DNA from 4 places in the Streptomyces sp. NPDC049970 genome. Region 3 is predicted to be linked to each of the others. Evidence: riboswitches for the same ligand, from Rfam matches in the RefSeq annotation. Region 3 holds a riboswitch; each other region holds the start of a gene.
What was found. Region 3 has a riboswitch for cyclic di-AMP ahead of AB0I83_RS18465 (LysM peptidoglycan-binding domain-containing protein). Riboswitches for the same ligand answer to the same signal wherever they lie in the genome.
Positions count from the first base shown of each region.

Region 1: it holds a riboswitch for cyclic di-AMP, as region 3 does, so the genes downstream of both, AB0I83_RS20685 (transglycosylase family protein) here and AB0I83_RS18465 (LysM peptidoglycan-binding domain-containing protein) in region 3, are expected to answer to the same signal.
Region 2: it holds a riboswitch for cyclic di-AMP, as region 3 does, so the genes downstream of both, AB0I83_RS23380 (M23 family metallopeptidase) here and AB0I83_RS18465 (LysM peptidoglycan-binding domain-containing protein) in region 3, are expected to answer to the same signal.
Region 4: it holds a riboswitch for cyclic di-AMP, as region 3 does, so the genes downstream of both, AB0I83_RS10215 (NlpC/P60 family protein) here and AB0I83_RS18465 (LysM peptidoglycan-binding domain-containing protein) in region 3, are expected to answer to the same signal.

Region 1 is NZ_JBFALP010000011.1:147,787-151,991, reverse strand. It holds gene eno (phosphopyruvate hydratase) at 42-1,328, opposite strand; gene AB0I83_RS20685 (transglycosylase family protein) at 1,655-2,350, opposite strand; cyclic di-AMP (ydaO/yuaA leader) riboswitch at 2,351-2,489, opposite strand; gene AB0I83_RS20680 (transglycosylase family protein) at 2,811-3,764, opposite strand; gene AB0I83_RS20675 (cytochrome P450) at 3,870-4,205, opposite strand, start outside.
Region 2 is NZ_JBFALP010000015.1:17,248-21,452, forward strand. It holds gene AB0I83_RS23375 (PrsW family intramembrane metalloprotease) at 1-582, shown strand, start outside; gene AB0I83_RS23380 (M23 family metallopeptidase) at 798-1,832, opposite strand; cyclic di-AMP (ydaO/yuaA leader) riboswitch at 1,844-1,996, opposite strand; gene AB0I83_RS23385 (PP2C family protein-serine/threonine phosphatase) at 2,230-3,390, opposite strand; gene AB0I83_RS23390 (MerR family transcriptional regulator) at 3,527-4,205, opposite strand, start outside.
Region 3 is NZ_JBFALP010000009.1:137,255-141,459, forward strand. It holds gene AB0I83_RS18455 (SIS domain-containing protein) at 1-218, shown strand, start outside; gene AB0I83_RS18460 (hypothetical protein) at 288-911, opposite strand; gene AB0I83_RS18465 (LysM peptidoglycan-binding domain-containing protein) at 1,152-2,000, opposite strand; cyclic di-AMP (ydaO/yuaA leader) riboswitch at 2,005-2,190, opposite strand; gene AB0I83_RS18470 (hypothetical protein) at 2,547-2,777, shown strand; gene AB0I83_RS18475 (ferredoxin) at 3,058-3,249, opposite strand; gene AB0I83_RS18480 (cytochrome P450) at 3,290-4,205, opposite strand, start outside.
Region 4 is NZ_JBFALP010000004.1:319,539-323,743, forward strand. It holds gene AB0I83_RS10210 (hypothetical protein) at 212-565, shown strand; gene AB0I83_RS10215 (NlpC/P60 family protein) at 729-1,877, opposite strand; cyclic di-AMP (ydaO/yuaA leader) riboswitch at 1,876-2,036, opposite strand; gene pcrA (DNA helicase PcrA) at 2,294-4,205, shown strand, end outside.

The sequences.
Region 1 (4,205 bases), on a different contig from region 3:
ATGCGGGGACGGACGGAGGCTGGTGCTCCGGACTCGGGCTGTCAGCCCTCGAAGCGGAACCGCGGGAACGCCGAGCGGCCGGCGTACACCGCGGCGTCGTCGAGGATCTCCTCGATGCGCAGCAGCTGGTTGTACTTGGCGACACGGTCCGAGCGGGCCGGGGCGCCGGTCTTGATCTGACCGCAGTTCACGGCGACGGCGAGGTCGGCGATGGTGACGTCCTCGGTCTCACCGGAGCGGTGGGACATCATGCACTTGAAGCCGTTGCGCTGGGCCAGCTCCACGGCGTCCAGGGTCTCGGTCAGCGAACCGATCTGGTTGACCTTGACGAGCAGGGCGTTGGCCGAGCCCTCCTCGATGCCGCGGGCGAGGCGCTCCGGGTTGGTCACGAACAGGTCGTCACCGACGATCTGCACCTTGGAGCCCAGCTTGTCGGTGATGACCTTCCAGCCGGCCCAGTCGTCCTCGTACAGCGGGTCCTCGATGGAGACCAGCGGGTACGCGGAGACGAGCTCCTCGTAGTACTCGGTCATCTCGGCGGCCGAGCGGGACTCGCCCTCGAACTCGTAGACGCCGTCCTTGTAGAACTCGGACGCGGCGACGTCGAGCGCGAGCGCGATGTCGCGGCCCGGGACGTAGCCGGCCTCCTTGACGGCCTCGAGGATCAGGTCGAGGGCGGCGCGGTTGGACTCGAGGTTCGGGGCGAAGCCGCCCTCGTCGCCGAGACCGGTGGACAGGCCCTTGGTCTTCAGGACCTTCTTCAGCGTGTGGTAGATCTCCGCGCCCCAGCGAAGGCCCTCGGAGAAGGACTCGGCGCCGATCGGCGCGATCATGAACTCCTGGATGTCCACGTTGGAGTCGGCGTGCGAGCCGCCGTTCAGGATGTTCATCATCGGAACGGGCAGCAGGTGCGCGTTCGGGCCGCCGAGGTAGCGGAACAGCGGGAGGTCGGAGGCCTCGGACGCGGCGTGCGCCACGGCCAGCGAGACACCGAGGATGGCGTTGGCGCCGAGGGAGCCCTTGTTCTCGGTCGCGTCCAGGTCGAACATCGCCTGGTCGATGAGGCGCTGCTCGGTGGCGTCGTAACCGACGAGCTCCGGGCCGATCTGCTCGATCACGGCGAGGACGGCCTTCTCGACACCCTTGCCGTGGTAGCGGTTGGGGTCACCGTCGCGAAGCTCGATGGCCTCGAACGCACCGGTGGAGGCGCCGGACGGGACGGCAGCACGTCCCGTGCTGCCGTCGTCGAGGCCAACCTCGACCTCGACCGTGGGGTTTCCCCGGGAGTCGAGGATTTCCCTGGCTACGACGACGTCGATGGACGGCACGAGGCATCTCCTTCTGGGATCTGACACTGGTTGTGCAGGGTCACTGTGGCCTTGCGCCACGAGCCTAACCGGCTCGGCGCGCTCAATCGGCCGTCCGCCCGCCCCCTGGGACGAAAAAGGACCCAAGGACCTTCATTACGGGCAAAGCTGCGGAAATCTACTGGCAGGTAACCACAACAGTTGAACACTCGCCCCGGCCCGGCCCCTCGCGGCGACCCGTGGAGGAGCCCCGACGCGGGGTGCCCGGCGCGGCGCCGGCCCGGCGCGCAGGGGGGTGGTGCACGCCGGGCCGGACCGCCGGGGAGGGAGGAGGAAACCCCGGTCCGCTACTTCGTCAGGTGGAGCTGCTGGCCCGGGAAGATCAGGTCGGCGTCGTCGACGATGTCGCCGTTCAGCTTGAACAGCTTCTCCCAGCCGCCCTTGACCTTCTTCGCGTCGGCGATCTTGCTGAGGGTGTCGCCGGCCTTCACCTTGTACTCGCCGTCACCCTTCTCGACCTTCTGGCCGGTCGGGGTGGTGACGGTCTCCTTGGGGGCCGTGCGCTTCTCGCTGCGCGTGGTGGGCTTCTCGGCCTTGCGCTCCGGCGCGGCCTTCGGGGCCGTGTCGCCGTTCTTCGAGGAGCCGGTGTCGACGCCCGGGTCCACACCGTCGTTCGTCAGGCCGCCGGCACCCGCGCACCCCCAGGCGCCCGGGCCCTGCAGGTCGAGGAGCTTCTCGGCGGCGGCGATCTGCTGGTCCTTGCTGGCCAGGTCCGCGCGGGCCGCGTACTGCGTACCGCCGGCGGCGGCCCAGCTGGACTGCGAGAACTGCAGACCGCCGTAGTAGCCGTTGCCGGTGTTGATGGACCAGTTGCCGCCGGACTCGCACTGGGCGACGGCGTCCCAGGTGTCGACGGAGGCGGCGGAAGCGCCGGTCGCGCCCATCAGCGGGACGGCGACGGCCGCACCGGTGACGCCGGCCAGGGTGGCGATACGGACGGCCTTGGACGGGCGGCGGTGCTTGCCCTTGGTGGAAAGCAGCATCGTTCTCCTCACCGACGCCTACGAGGTGAGCTGTCGGGTTCGGGCCTGTGAGTTGCCCGGTCGCCCGCGCTCGCGGACGACTTCACCCCGAGCCGTCCCTCGCCCGTCTTCCGACGGCCGGGTCCGGCACTTACCTGGGTCCCCCGCTCCTGCCTACGGCGCTTTACGCGTCGTTCCCTCCGACCGACGGCAGGATTCGGCGTGACGGTCGAAGGTGCCCGCGGTGCGAGCGGCTCCGACCGTAAACACACGCAACCCCCACATTCAAAGGCGGGCATAACGGTCAATCAGCGCGTAACACAATGACACTCGGGCCCGTTCGCGCAGGTCGGAGCGGATATGGGCGGACAGGACGGACGCGGGCCGCCAGTTCAAGCAAAGAGACCCATGTCTCACTTACGCATAAGTGGACATAGGCCTCTGAACTACCCCCGATTTCGGGGTGTTTTCGCGCTTTTGATCAGTTGGCGGCCAGGGTCTCCGGCTGCGAGTCGCTCGCGTCCGGACCGAGGTCCAGGTCCAGGCTCTGGCCGGGAAGGATCAGGTCGGGGTCGGAGCCGAGCTCCGCCTTGTTCGCCTCGTAGAGCGCGGTCCAGCCGCCCGCGAGCTCCTGCGAGTCCGCGATCGCCCAGAGGTTGTCGCCCTCGCGGACCGTGTACGTCCCCTCGTCCGCGCCCTGGCGCGCCTCGGAGTCACCCCGCGAGGCGTGCCGGCCGGACTCGCGCCCGTCGGTATCCGCCGACCCGCTACCCGCCTCCGGGGCCGGCGTACCGCGGTGCTTTCCGCCCGTCTCCCCGTCGTCACCCTTCGAGGCGCCGGACTTCCCGGTCGCCTGCGGGGACGGCTCGGCGGACGGCGACGCCTCGGTCTCGTCACCCTTGTCGGCGGCTTCGCCTGCCGGAACCTTGTCCGTCTCGTCCTTCGCGTCGGTGCCGTCCGCCTCGTCGGGCGCCTCGGAGGAGGCGGTGTCCGACGGGGCCGTGCTGTCAGACGGCTCGGCGGACGGCTCGCCGCCCGGGTCGATACCCGGCAGCGTCCCGTCGAGCGCCAGCCCGGAGATCACCGCGCAGCTGGGCCACGCCTGCGGACCCTTGTCGTCCAGCACCTTCTCCGCGACGGAGATCTGCTGCGAGCGGCTCGCGAGGTCGGCGCGGGGCGCGTACGTGGTGCCGCCGTAGGCGGACCACGTGTCCTGCGAGAACTGCAGACCGCCGTAGTAGCCGTTACCGAGGTCGGCGCTCCACATGCCACCGCTCTCGCATTCGGCGACCCGGTCCCAGGTCGTGGCCTCTGCGGCCTGCGCACCGCCCGCACCGAGCAGCGGGATGGCGATGGCCGATCCCGTGACGCCCGCGGCGACGACGATGGCGGGTGCCTGACGAGGGCGACGGTGTCTGCCGTTCGCGGAGCCCATGGGATTGCCTTCCGTGTGACTGACATGTGACGGGTGAGTCGAACGGTGAACCTAGCCGTACTCGAACGTGTGTCACAAGTCGATGCAGCGGAGATCACGTGAAAGTCACAGAGTTGACAGAGTGTCACCTTTTGCGGACCGATGCCCGGGATCGAACTCCACCGGAAGCGTGCGCAGTCCACGCATGATGAGCCCGCCCCGCCATCGCAAATCATCAGGTTCCGCGGCGAGCCGCAGGTCGGGAAGGCGCCGCAGCAGCGTCGCCAGGGCCACCCGCCCCTCCAGCCGGGCCAGCGGCGCACCCACGCAGTAGTGGATTCCGTGACCGTAACCGAGGTGCTGGTTGTCACTCCGGGCGAGATCCAGGGTGTCCGCGTCCCGGAACCGCTCCGGGTCCCGGTCCGCGGCGGCCAGCACCACCAGGACGGGGTCCCCCACCGC
Region 2 (4,205 bases), on a different contig from region 3:
GCGGTGTACGGGGCGTTCATGGTGCCGTGCTTCGGCCTGGTGACCTGGCTGGCCGTCTGGTCACGGCAGCGGGAGCTCCGGACGCTCTCCACGGAGCTGCCGGTGTACGCGGCGGCAGGCTGGCTCACCCCCGCCGAGCCGTTCGCCCTGGCTTCGATGCGGGCGCGGGGCGTGGCCCGCGACATGGCCAGGCACTGGCACAGCGGGGGCCCGGACCGCGCACGGGGCAGGGCCGCCGCACGGGCGGTCGCGGAGTACGAGTCGTTCGCGACGTCCCTGGCCATGCTGCGCCGGCGGGCCCGCCACGACGGCGCGGACGCCGACTTCGCCCTCCGGGAGCAGGAGTTGCTGCACCACCTCTGGCAGCGCCGGGAGGTCGCGGGTCCCGCCCTGACGTTCGCGGCACGCACCACGGGCCGGATGCGCGCTCACGGGCCGCAACCGCAGTTCCCACGCCGGCAGACCTACGGCGGGCCCGCTCCGCAGCGGATCCCCGCACCGCACCGCCACTACGGCGGCTACAACCCCTACCTGGAGGACGGCAGCCGATCCGCTCCGCCCACACAGGCACCGCCGTCCTGAGCTCTCCCCTCCCGCCGGGGCCGGGCCTCGGACGGGAACCGTCGGGGCCCGGACCACAGGCCGATACGGCGGTCGGCTCGGCCCGCTGCTCCCCGGTCGGTCCGAGGTCCGCCACCGGCGCGGGCAGCCGTCCGGACAGGCCGGCGGCCCTGACGTCGGGGGGTTGTGCGCCAGGGCCGCCGGGGTTTCGGTGCGCCGTGTGCCGGCGCGGGCGCTCAGACCGAGAGGCCCTTGCCGCGCAGCCAGCCCATCGGGTCGATGCCCGAGCCGTCCGCGGTGTGGATCTCCAGGTGCAGGTGCGGGCCGGTCACGTTGCCGGTGGCGCCGACGCGGCCGATGGTGTCACCGGTGCTGACCTTCTGGCCGGCGGTGACGTCCATCGAGGACTGGTGGCAGTACCAGACCTCGGTGCCGTCGTCGAGCTCCAGCACCGTGCGGTATCCGTACGAACCGGACCAGCCGGCCGACTTGACGGTACCGCTGTGCACGGCCTTGACCGGAGTGCCGGTCGGAGCGGCGAAGTCCAGCCCGGTGTGGTGGCCGGAGGACCACATCGAGCCGGACTGGCCGAAGGTCGAGGTGATGGTGTACGACGAGGTCGGAATGGCGTAGCTGGCGGCGAGCTTGGCGAGGCGCTCGGCCTCGGCCTTCTTCTCCGCCGCCTCTTCGGCCGCCTTCTTCTTCGCGGCGGCCTTCGCCTCGGCGGCGCTCTGCTGCTTCGCCGCCTGGGCCGCGGCCTCCTCGGCCGCCGCCTTCTCCTCCGCGGCCCTGACCTCGGCCTCGGCCCCGGCCTGCTGCTGCTCGGCCTGCTGGAGGATGCGGGCGCGCAGCGCCTCGCCGGCGTCCGTGGTGCCCGACTCGGCCTCGGCGGCCGTGATGCCGGCGGTGGTGAGCGGGGAGGCCCCGGTGACCGCGTCCTTGGCCTGGTCGGCGGACATGAACGAGCCCACGCCGGGCAGGGACTTGGCATCGGGAAGGTTGTCCGCGATGGAATCGGGAAGAGAGATGGAGACCGGCGGCTTGCTCTGCGCGGAGGCCATGCCGCCCGCACCGACGGCCGCGATGACACCGACGCCGAGGACCGTGGAGCTGCGGGCGAGGCCACGCTGCTTGGCTACGCGATGCCTACCGCGTACGGGGCGGAGGGAGTCCTCGGTGGGGTTCCATTCCTCCCACGTCCTGCCGTCCTCACCGGGACCGCCGGTCCTGAAGGGTGCCGGAGCCTCGGGGGCAGGCTGATTTGACGCCACGTGGGCGCGCTCCTTTCCTTCCTTCTCGCCTACCGGGTTAGCTGACGGGTTCGGAGCAGGAAGGTCTCCTACGGACGCCTTCGTCCCTCACAGGACTCAGGTGTCTGATTCACCCCAAGTAAATGGTTCCCCGGTTCCCTTGCGGGATTAAGCGCTGCGCACGGTGCCGCCTCTGGCGACGACTGGGACAACCGCGCTGCGTTATCGAACGTTAATAGACACTCGGGTCCGATTCCAAGCTGTTCCCACAGATCTTTCACGACTCGGGCCTGGACTTTCAGGGACCAATCAACCCCAACCGGACGAGTTGAGCGCCCATCAGCTCCATAACATTTTCTGACGTTGCGTCAAATGTTATGCGCAGCGGCACCCTTCGACCACGGACGGTCGTGGACGGTCATTCACGATCCCGCCCCACGATCTTCACCGTCCTCCGCCGTGCGGGCTGCCCCCGCGCCGGCCGCCCCACCGCGAGGAGCGCGAGGTCGTCCGTCGACCGGCCGCCCGTGTGCAGCCGTACGTCGTCGGTGAGCGCGGAGAGCAGTTCCTCGGGTCCCGGGAAGAGCCGGCCGCGCAGCCGGGCCGCCGGGTCGTAGAAGACCCCCCTCGCGTCCCGGGCCTCCGAAAGCCCGTCGGTGAACGCCAGGAACGTCGCCCCGGACGGCAGAGCCCACTCGTCCGAACGGTCCGGCCAGGCGTCGAGGCCCATACCGAGCGGCAACGCGGGCTCGGTCGGCGTCAGCACGTCCAGCGCACCGTCCGCGTGGAGCACGATCGGCTCGGGGTGGCCGCGGTTGATCACCCTCAGCATGTCCGAACCCACCGGGATCTCGGCGAGCACGGCGGTCACGAACCCCTCCATCGAGTCGAGCCCGCCACGCCGCGAGCTCTCCCGGGCGAGCGCCCTCTCCAGCCGCTGGACCACTCCCTCCAGCGACCGCTCCTGCTCGGCGGCCTCACGGAACGCCCCGATCACGACGGCCACCGCCGCCACGGCGTCCAGCCCCTTGCCCCGTACGTCCCCGACGACCAGCCGCACCCCGAAGGGCGTGTCCGCGACGGCGAACAGGTCTCCGCCGACGAACTCGTCCGCCTGCGCCGCCTCGTACCGCGCCGCGACCAGCAGCCCGCCGATCCGGTCCTCGGGTACCGGGAGCACCGCGCGCATCGCAGTCTCCGCGATGACCCGCGCCGAGGCCAGTTGTTCGTTGCCGCGCCACACGACGCGGTTGATGACGAGGGAGAGCGCGGCGACGGTGATCAGGGTCAGCAGGTCGGTGATCGGCACGACCTTGGCGAGCACGCCGTCGGAGACCCGGATGACGAGGACCACGAGGGTCGCGGCCACCCCTGTGCGGATGGTGGCGGCCAACGAGAAGAAGGGGGCCGCGATCAGCGGGGCCGCGGCGAAGAGCGGAACGGCGGACACCGCGGTCGGGGTCGCGAGGTCGAAGACCACTCCGACGGCGATCATGAGGGTGGGCAGCAGGCGCACGAGCCTCCGGGCGCGCGCGTTCCCCTCGGCTCGACCTCGCCCTCGTACGTCCCGCTTCCCCACCTGTGCACTCCCTGCCCGCTCCGCCCACGGCTGCGGACGGTACAGCGCTCCACCCCGGCCTGACGGAGCCGCGCCGTGCGGCGACCCGTCGTCGGCCTGTGGGAGGAGCGCACCGGAGCCCCGTGTCCCCCGATGGTCAGTCGGAGAGCCGGCGCCGCGCGTACGTCGTCAGTGCATCCCGTACGAAGACGGCGGTTCCGTCCCCGTGGCGATCGTAGTTCTTCCCGAAGCGGGGATCGGCGACGTACATCTCACCGATGCCCGTCACATACGAACGAGTGACCTCGGCGGTCGCCGACAGCCACTCGCAGTGGCGGCGCGCGATGTCCTGCACCTCGTCGCCCCCCGGCTCCAGGCCGGCCGCCCTCGCCTCGCCGTAGTCCCGGGCGATGGCGTCGTGCGCGCCCTGGAAGCCCGCGCGCCCGTCCGGGCTCAGCCCGCGCCACCACCGGTCGCTGCGCTCGTACGCCTCCTGGCCCCAGCGCTCGGTCACCTCCTGCTCGTGCACCGTGTGGTCGAAGCCGTCGAACACTTCCTCGGCCATGAGCCCTTCCCCTTCCTCGGTCCTGTGGAGAGTGGTCCGCACCGACGCGATCTGCCGGCCGATGCGCTCGCGCTCCTGCTCCAGCAGGCGCAGATGGGCCCGGAGCGCCACGGAGGTGTCCCGCTGCCCCTCCAGCACGTCCTTGATCGCGGGCAGTGAGAGGCCGAGCCCCCGCAACAGGAGGATGCGCTGGAGCCTGACCAGCGCGTCCTGGTCGTAGTAGCGGTAGCCGTTGGCACCCGTGCGGCTCGGCACGAGGAGACCGAGATCT
Region 3 (4,205 bases):
GAACCGCGACATGGATGTTCGGCGCCGCTCCGGAGGGGCTGGCGGAACAGGTGCGGGCGACCGGAGCGCGCTGGGTGGAGAGCGGCCTGGACCCGCTGGCCGATCTGGTCAGGGTGCAGCGCCTGGCGATCGCCCGGGCAGCGGTGCGCGGTCTCGACCCCGACCTGCCGCGTCACCTGACCAGGTCGGTGGTGCTCGACGGCACGGCAGGAGCCTGATCCCGCGTCACGGCATGCTGCGCGCCGGGCTCGCACTGAGCCCGGCGCGCAGCTGTGAACCGGCCTCGGTCAGGCCTCCTCGAAGTGGGCGTCCAGTGCCGCGTCGAGTTCCGCCGTCCACTCCTTGAGGCGGCCACGGGCCTCGGCCTCGACCTCCGCGTTGAACCACCGGCGGCTCGACAGGTGGACCGTCACGGTGAACCGACGTCCGAAGCGGCCGGTCCTGACCTCGACCGCACCGATCTCGGCCCAGTCGAACTCCGCCTCCTGGTCGTCCAGCCGGAAGCGGACACCGTCCGCGTCCACCCTGATCGATCCACGCCGGTCGCTGACCTCGAATACGGGGCCGTCGGCCGCGGCCTTCTCGGCCGGGTCCGCATCGGCGACGTCACCGGCCGGCTCCGCGACGTCTTCGGCAGCCTCCGCGACCGTGGCGTCGGGCGCGACCGGATCAGCGGCGGTGACGGCCGGGGCGACCGGCTCGGCACCCTCCACCGCGTCGACGGCCGCCTCGGGCTCGACCGCGCCCTTGGTGAGCGCATCCGGCTCCCCGACGTCCTCCGGGGCCGCCTCGACCGCTTCCGCATCCGCCTCCGTCCGCGCGGGGGCAGGGGCCGTCAGGCCTGGGATGTACGCCGGGTCTGTCCCCGCGGCGAACTCGGGCTGAGTGTTCGAATCTATGCGCTGCTCCACGGCGGGCAGTATGGACGACGAACCTGTACGAGACCAGTCACCCGGGCCACGACCGGCCTGTCGCGGGGACCGAGTCGGCCGGAACACCGCGGGGCCGTCGGCCGTCGGTCCCTCGCGCACGTGACCGGACGCGGACATGAAGGAAGGGTGGTGCGGGTTCCGCCGAACCCGCACCACCCTCTGTTCCTGCCCCTCCGTCACACGCCGTGCGCGGCAGGAGGGTCACACGCCACCGGAGGCTCAGTAGGCCCCGAAGACGTTGTCGATCGAGCCGTACCGGTCGGCGGCGTAGTTGCACGCGGCCGTGATGTTGGCGACCGGGTCGTAGCTGTCCGTCGACGTGCCGGACACGTGGTACGCCTGGAAGGTCGGGTCGATGACCTGCAGCAGCCCCTTGGACGGGATGCCCGCGGCGGCGTTCGAGTCCCAGTTGTTGATGGCCTGCGGGTTGCCCCCGGACTCACGGATGATGTTGCGGTGGATCCCGTCGTAGCTGCCGGGGATGCCGTGCTCGGCCATGACGGCCAGCGACTCCTTGATCCAGCCGTCGAGGTCGTTCGTGTACGACGTCGACTCGGCGGCCGGAGCCGCCTCGACGGCCGGGGTGCTCTGCGCGGCGAGCTCGGTGCGCTCCGAACGGTCCGCACGGTCGGACGCCCTGGATTCGGTCTCGGACGCCTTGCCGGCCTTCGCAGCCTTGTCAGCCGGCTTCTTCTCGGCCTTGCCACCGACGGTCAGCTTCAGACCGGGGTGAATCAGGTCGGGGTTTTCACCGACAGCCTTCTTGTTGCCTTCGTACAGGGCCTTCCAGCCGCCGTCGACGGAATGCTCGCGTGCGATCTTGGCGAGAGTGTCACCCACGGCAACCGAATAGCTGCTGGACTTGGCGTCCTTCGCGGCAATTCCCTTGGCGGACAGGGCAGTCGACGTCGTCACCTTTTCAGCGGCAACAGGCTGGGCCGGAGCGGCGAAGGCACCGGCCGCACCGATCACGGGAAGCGCGAGAGCGACTCCACCCGTGGTCACGGCTATGACGCCGCGCTTCAGCGAACTGGTCCTGGAACGACGGACATTGGTAAATCCGGGCATGCTGAATTCCTCTCCGTCGCCTACGAAGTGAGCTGTCGGGTTCGAGCTGGAGATGCCCGGCCGCATGACAATGCGACTTAACCCCGAGCCGCCCCGGAAACCGGATCGGCGCTTACCTGGGTCCCCCGCTCCTGCCGTACGAGAAGTGGTCGGGTCACCGGACGGCGGCAGGATTAGGCGTTCCATCCGGAGTGATGGTGACCGTAGGCGAGGAATAGCGAAAGGAACAAGCCCGAAATCGTGATCACAATTCACGCACAAGATCAATTCTTCGGAATTCCTGTAATCCACCCCACACCCCGCAACCCGATCCTCTTGGCGCACAAGGGAACCGGGCGCCGCGCCCACCCGTCCGGGGTGCGGGAGGTGACCCTGACCACAGAGTCCGATACGGGCGTTTCGCTCCTTACCGAAGGGGCTCAGGTCACACGAAATGGCCTTTTATGGATTACGGGATCAATCCCAGAAAAGACATTAAATCGGGCATAAGGCTCACGAGTGGTTCATCCGGGCGTAAGGCGAGTGTCGCCGTGGAACCGGTCCCTCATGACCGACAGCCCCTACGTCTCGAACCCGCGGATCACCGTGCTGCCCGTTCAGCCCGGCGACCCGCCCTTCCGCGTCGTGGAGATCGACGGAGAAGTGATCGGAACGGCGACCGCCATGACCGACGTACTCCTCGCCGCGGCGGCGGCGGGGGTCCCGGTCCACGACCTGGACGACCCCGCCTCCGTGCGGTGGGTGGGCGGCGGCAAGCTGAGTTGGCGGCCGCGCTGACGGCGGTCCGGGGTGTAGCCGCGCACTCCGGACCGCCCCTGCCCGGCTCTCGGAGCCCGGCTCTCGGAGCCCGGCTCTCGGAGCCCGGCTCTCGGAGCCCGGCTCTCGGAGCCCGGCTCTCCGGGCCCACCCCGGCGCGCCGGGATGGGCGGGCGCGCCACGCCGTGTCACCCGGCGGCACCGGCCGAACCGGGCCCTCGTTGCGCGGCCCCCGGCACCGCGGGGCCCGGCCGGCCAGGTGCCGGGGGCCGGCCGGGCGGACCAGGACCGGAGGCGGCTGTCAGTCCTGGACGAGGATGGCGAGTGCCGGGCAGACCGCCGCGGCCTGATGCACGTCGTCGGCGCGGGCGGACGACGGCGCGGGATCGAGCAGTACGGCGATGCCGTCGTCGTCCTGGTCGAACACGTCGCCCGCGGCGACCACGCACTGTCCCGACGCCACGCACTTGTCCTGGTCGAGGGTCACTTTCATGAGCGCTCCTTCTTCGGTGGGGCAGGTGTGCGGGTGGAGGTCACCAGGCCACGGGCAGTGCGTGGACGCCGTAGACGGCCCCGTCGTGCTTGAACGACACCTCGTCGAGCCGGGCGTCCAGCCGCAGGGTGGGGATGCGCCGGTAGAGCGTGCTGTAGACGACCTGGAGCTCCATCCGGGCCAGCGGCTGGCCGAGGCACTGGTGCACACCGAACCCGAAGGCCACATGGCGTCGGGCGTCGCGCCCGAGGTCGAGGCGGTCGGGGTCGGCGAAGACATCGGGATCACGGTTGCCGATGTCGTTGGGCACGATGACGCCCTCTCCGGCCCTGATGACCTCGCCGCCGATCGCGATGTCCTCCAGGGCGACCCGACGGCGCCCACCGTGGGTGATGTTGAGGTAGCGCAGCAGTTCCTCCACCGCGCCGGCGACCGCCTTCGGATCGTCGGTGTCGCGCAGCAGGTCGAGCTGGTCGGGGTGCTCGAGCAGGGCGAGGGTGCCGAGGGCGATCATGTTCGCGGTGGTCTCGTGTCCGGCGATAAGCAGGAGGACACCCATCTCGGCTGCTTCCCGGCGGGAGAGTTCACCGGCTCCGACCCGGGTACCGAGCCCGGACAGCAGATCGTCGACGGGCCGGGCGATCTTGTCCTCCATCAGCTCGTCCAGATACCCGATCAGGTTGTCGAGGGCCGCTGCGCGGTCGTCCGCGGCCGAGACGCGGCTGATCAGAACCCCGCTGTTCCGCTGGAAGAAGTCATGGTCGCCGTAGGGCACTCCGAGGAGTTCGCAGATCACCAGCGAGGGAACCGGGAGGGCGAACGCCTGGACGAGGTCGGCGTGCGGGGGGCCGCCGAGCATGTCATCGATCAGTCCGTCGACGATCCGCTGGACTGCGGGGCGCATCGCCTCGACGCGCCTGATCGTGAAGGGCGCCGTCACCATCCGCCTCTGCCGG
Region 4 (4,205 bases), on a different contig from region 3:
GGTTCAGAATCGGTCACCTGGGATGGACGCTAAGCCCGGGGCGCGAGGAAGAGGCGTAATGACAGCTATTGCCCTCGGATGCGGTTTCGTTTCCACCGAATGACCGGGAAATTCAGTCGGAGTCCGGCAATCCGCGCAGGCCTCGCGTCAACTCATCGGTAAGTAGTACCTGGTGGAGAGTGGTGATATGGCCGGGCCCTAGGCTGCGGCCATGGACGTACTCATCAATGTCTTCGTGGCCCTGCACATCATCGGGATCGCCTCCCTGCTGGGCGGGTTCCTGACCCAGACGAAGGCCATGGGCGCGGGCACGGCCCGGTTCGTTCCGGCCATGCTGCACGGCGCGCTCACCATGCTCGTCACGGGCATCGCCCTCGTCGGGCTCAACCAGGCCGACGACCAGAGCGTGAACAACGTCAAGATCGGGATCAAGCTGCTGATCCTCGTCGTGATCCTCGCGCTCGTCTATGTGAAGCGCGACGACGAGAAGGCCGGCAAGGGGGCCTTCGCCGCGGTCGGCGGGCTCACCGTCGCCAACATCTTCATCGCCGTGCTCTGGACCTGAGCGGTCGGGCCGGGCTCCCGGCCCCCGAGGCGGCCCGAGCGGCCTGTTCGTGCGGGTGGAGGGGCCCGGGGAGCGATCCCGGCCCCCTCCACGGCTCCCGGCGGTGAGCCGTCAGTCGTGTGTCGCACCGGGTGCGGTCACCGGGTGCGTCGCCCCCGACGTGTCACGCCGGGCGCACACTGCCGTAGATCGGCATGTAGTAGATCGACTCCTCGCGGACGTTCGCACCCGGCTTGGGCGCGTGGATCATCATGCCGCCGCCCTTGTAGATGCCGACGTGGCTGATGTCGTCGTAGAAGAAGACCAGGTCACCGGGTTGCAGATTCGAGGTCGATACCCGTGTGCCCACCTTGACCTGGTCCCACGTCGTACGCGGCAGATCGACACCGGCCGCCTTCCAGGCCGCCCGGGTGAGCCCGGAGCAGTCGTACGAGGACGGCCCCGTCGCACCCCAGACGTACGGCTTCCCGATCTGGGCGCGGGCGAAGGCCAGCACCTTGTCGGCCTTCGACGCGTAGCCGCTGTCGGAGCCGGTTCCCGTGCCGGAGCCCGCGTCCTTCTGGGCGGTCTCCTTCGAGGCGCGCCCGGACCGCGCCTTGTCCGCGGCGGCCTGCTGCCTGGCCAGTTCGTCGGCCTTGCGCTTGGCCTCCGCCTCCTTCCTGCGCTCCAGCCCGGCGAGCCGCGCCTTCTCCTCGGCGGTCAGCTTCGACAGCAGCGAGCGCGCCTCGGTGAGCTTCGTCTGCACCTGCTGCTTGCTGCCGCGCAGGGTGGCCTGCGACTTGGTCAGCGTCTCGAGGCTCTTCGTCGCCTCGACGCGCTTCGCCGCCGCCTCCTTCTGCTGCGTACGGAAGTCGGTGACCGTCTTCTGCTGCTGGCTGGTCATCCTTGCCATCAGCTGGTCCTGGTCGAAGTACGACTGCGGGTCGTCCGCCAGGAAGAACGTCGCCGTCGGGGCGATCGAGCCGCTGCGGTACTGGGCCGCGGCGTACCCCCCCAGTTCGCGGCGCGTCTCGTTGAGCTTGTCGGCCCGCCGGGCCGCCGCCTCCAGCAGTGCGTCCACTTTCGAGCGCTGCTCGGCCGACGACGCCTTCGCCTGGTTGTACTGCTGGGTCGCGGTACCGGCCTGCCGGTACAGGGCGTCGACCTTCTTCTGCACTTCCTCGATGCTGGGCTTGGGCTCGGCCGGGGCAGCCGTCGCGCTCTGGGTGGAGAGCAGGGTGACGGAGGCGAGCGCCGCCGTCGTGAGACCGACCACAGGTGTGGTCGTGCGCAGCCGCGTGCGCCGCTTGCGATGCGATGCCAAGACCGGCATCTCCTTCCGTGGACCGCCTACCGGGTTAGCTGTCGGGTTCGGGCGGAACGGAAGGCTGCCCTACGGTCCGGCGGAGACGGACCGATTCACCCCGGTGTTGCGTGTGGGTCCCCGGTTCCGCGCTCCCTCGTGGGAGTACGGATTCGGCGGAGGGTGCCCGCGCGGCGTGGTTCGCCTCGATCGGTTACGGGACACCCGTCGCAGCACGCTAACCAACTTGTGGTGCCTGTGTGAAGGTTGATGGTCGATATGCCCGATACGTTTTCGTGACCTTTCTCCGACGCGGTTCCGGGCCGTCGCGCGGCGGTCCGGATACTCACGCACCGTCGGCGGTTCGTCCCGTTGCGTGCGCGGAGCGGGTCCTTGTCACCGATGCGGCCCGGGCTGTCGGTGCGTCCGCCTAGACTTGTGAGGCGATGAGCAGCCTCTTTGACGACAGTTTCCTGACCGGCCTCCAGCAAGCAGAGGCAGGCCCCCCGCCGCCCCCCGAGGAGCACGCGCCCGAAGCGGTGCCGGAGGGCCTCTTCGGGGAGGTCTTCGACGCCCCGCCGCAGCCCCGCGACGCTTACTACCGCGACGGCGCGCCGCGCCCCGTCGTCGACTCCGCCGCGCTGCTCGACGGGCTGAACACCGAGCAGCGCGCCGCCGTCGTGCACGCCGGGTCCCCGCTGCTCATCGTCGCGGGTGCCGGGTCGGGCAAGACCAGGGTGCTCACCCACCGCATCGCTCATCTGCTGGCCGAGCGCGGGGTGCACCCGGGGCAGATCCTCGCGATCACCTTCACCAACAAGGCCGCGGGCGAGATGAAGGAGCGCGTCGAGGACCTCGTCGGCCCGCGCGCCAACGCCATGTGGGTCATGACGTTCCACAGCGCCTGCGTGCGGATCCTGCGCCGCGAGTCGAAGCTCCTCGGTTTCACCTCGTCGTTCTCGATCTACGACGCCGCCGACTCCAAGCGACTGATGGCACTGGTCTGCCGCGATCTCGACCTCGACCCGAAGCGCTTTCCGCCGAAGTCGTTCACGGCGAAGGTCTCGAACCTGAAGAACGAGCTGATCGACGAGGAGACCTTCGCCGGTCAGGCCGCCGAGGGTCTCGAGAAGACCCTGGCGCAGGCGTACGCGCTCTACCAGGCGCGGCTGCGCGAAGCCAACGCACTGGACTTCGACGACATCATCATGACCACGGTCCACCTGCTCCAGGCGTTCCCCGACGTCGCCGAGCACTACCGCCGCCGCTTCCGGCACGTGATGGTCGACGAGTACCAGGACACCAACCACGCGCAGTACACCCTGGTGCGCGAGCTGGTCGGACCCGCGGGCGAGGCAGACGCCCCCGGCGAGCTGTGTGTCGTCGGTGACGCGGACCAGTCGATCTACGCCTTCCGGGGCGCGACCATCCGCAACATCCTCCAGTTCGAGGAGGACTACCCGGACGCGAAGACGATCATGCTGGAGCAGAACTACCGCTCCACCCAGACGATCCTCTCCGCGGCCAACGCCGTGATCGAGCGCAACGAGAGCCGCCGCCCCAAGAACCTCTGGACGAACGCCGGCACCGGAACCCGGATCACGGGCTACGTCGCCGACACCGAGCACGACGAGGCGCAGTTCGTCGCCACCGAGATCGACCGCCTCACGGACGCCGGGGAGGCGAAGGCGGGCGACGTCGCCGTCTTCTACCGTACGAACGCCCAGTCCCGTGTCTTCGAAGAGATCTTCATCCGGGTCGGGCTCCCCTACAAGGTCGTCGGCGGAGTGCGCTTCTACGAGCGCAAGGAGGTCAGGGACGTCCTGGCCTACCTCCGGGTCCTCTCCAACCCCGAGGACACGGTCCCGCTCCGCCGCATCCTCAACGTGCCCAAGCGGGGTATCGGCGACCGGGCCGAGGCGATGATCGACGCGCTGTCGATGCGCGAGAAGATCTCCTTCCCGCAGGCCCTGCGCCGCGTCGACGAGGCGTACGGCATGGCGGCCCGGTCGACCAACGCCGTGAGGCGGTTCAACACGCTGATGGAGGAACTCCGCACGATCGTGGAGTCCGGCGCCGGTCCGGCGGTCGTGCTGGAGGCCGTCATGGAGCGGACCGGCTATCTCGCCGAGCTCCAGGCCTCCACCGATCCGCAGGACGAGACCCGTATCGAGAACCTCCAGGAACTCGCCGCCGTCGCGCTCGAGTTCGAGCAGGAGCGTGCGGAGGACGAGGGTTCCGGGACACTGGCCGAGTTCCTGGAGAAGGTCGCGCTCGTCGCAGACGCCGACCAGATCCCCGACGAGGACGAGGACGGCTCCGGTGTCGTCACGCTGATGACGCTGCACACCGCCAAGG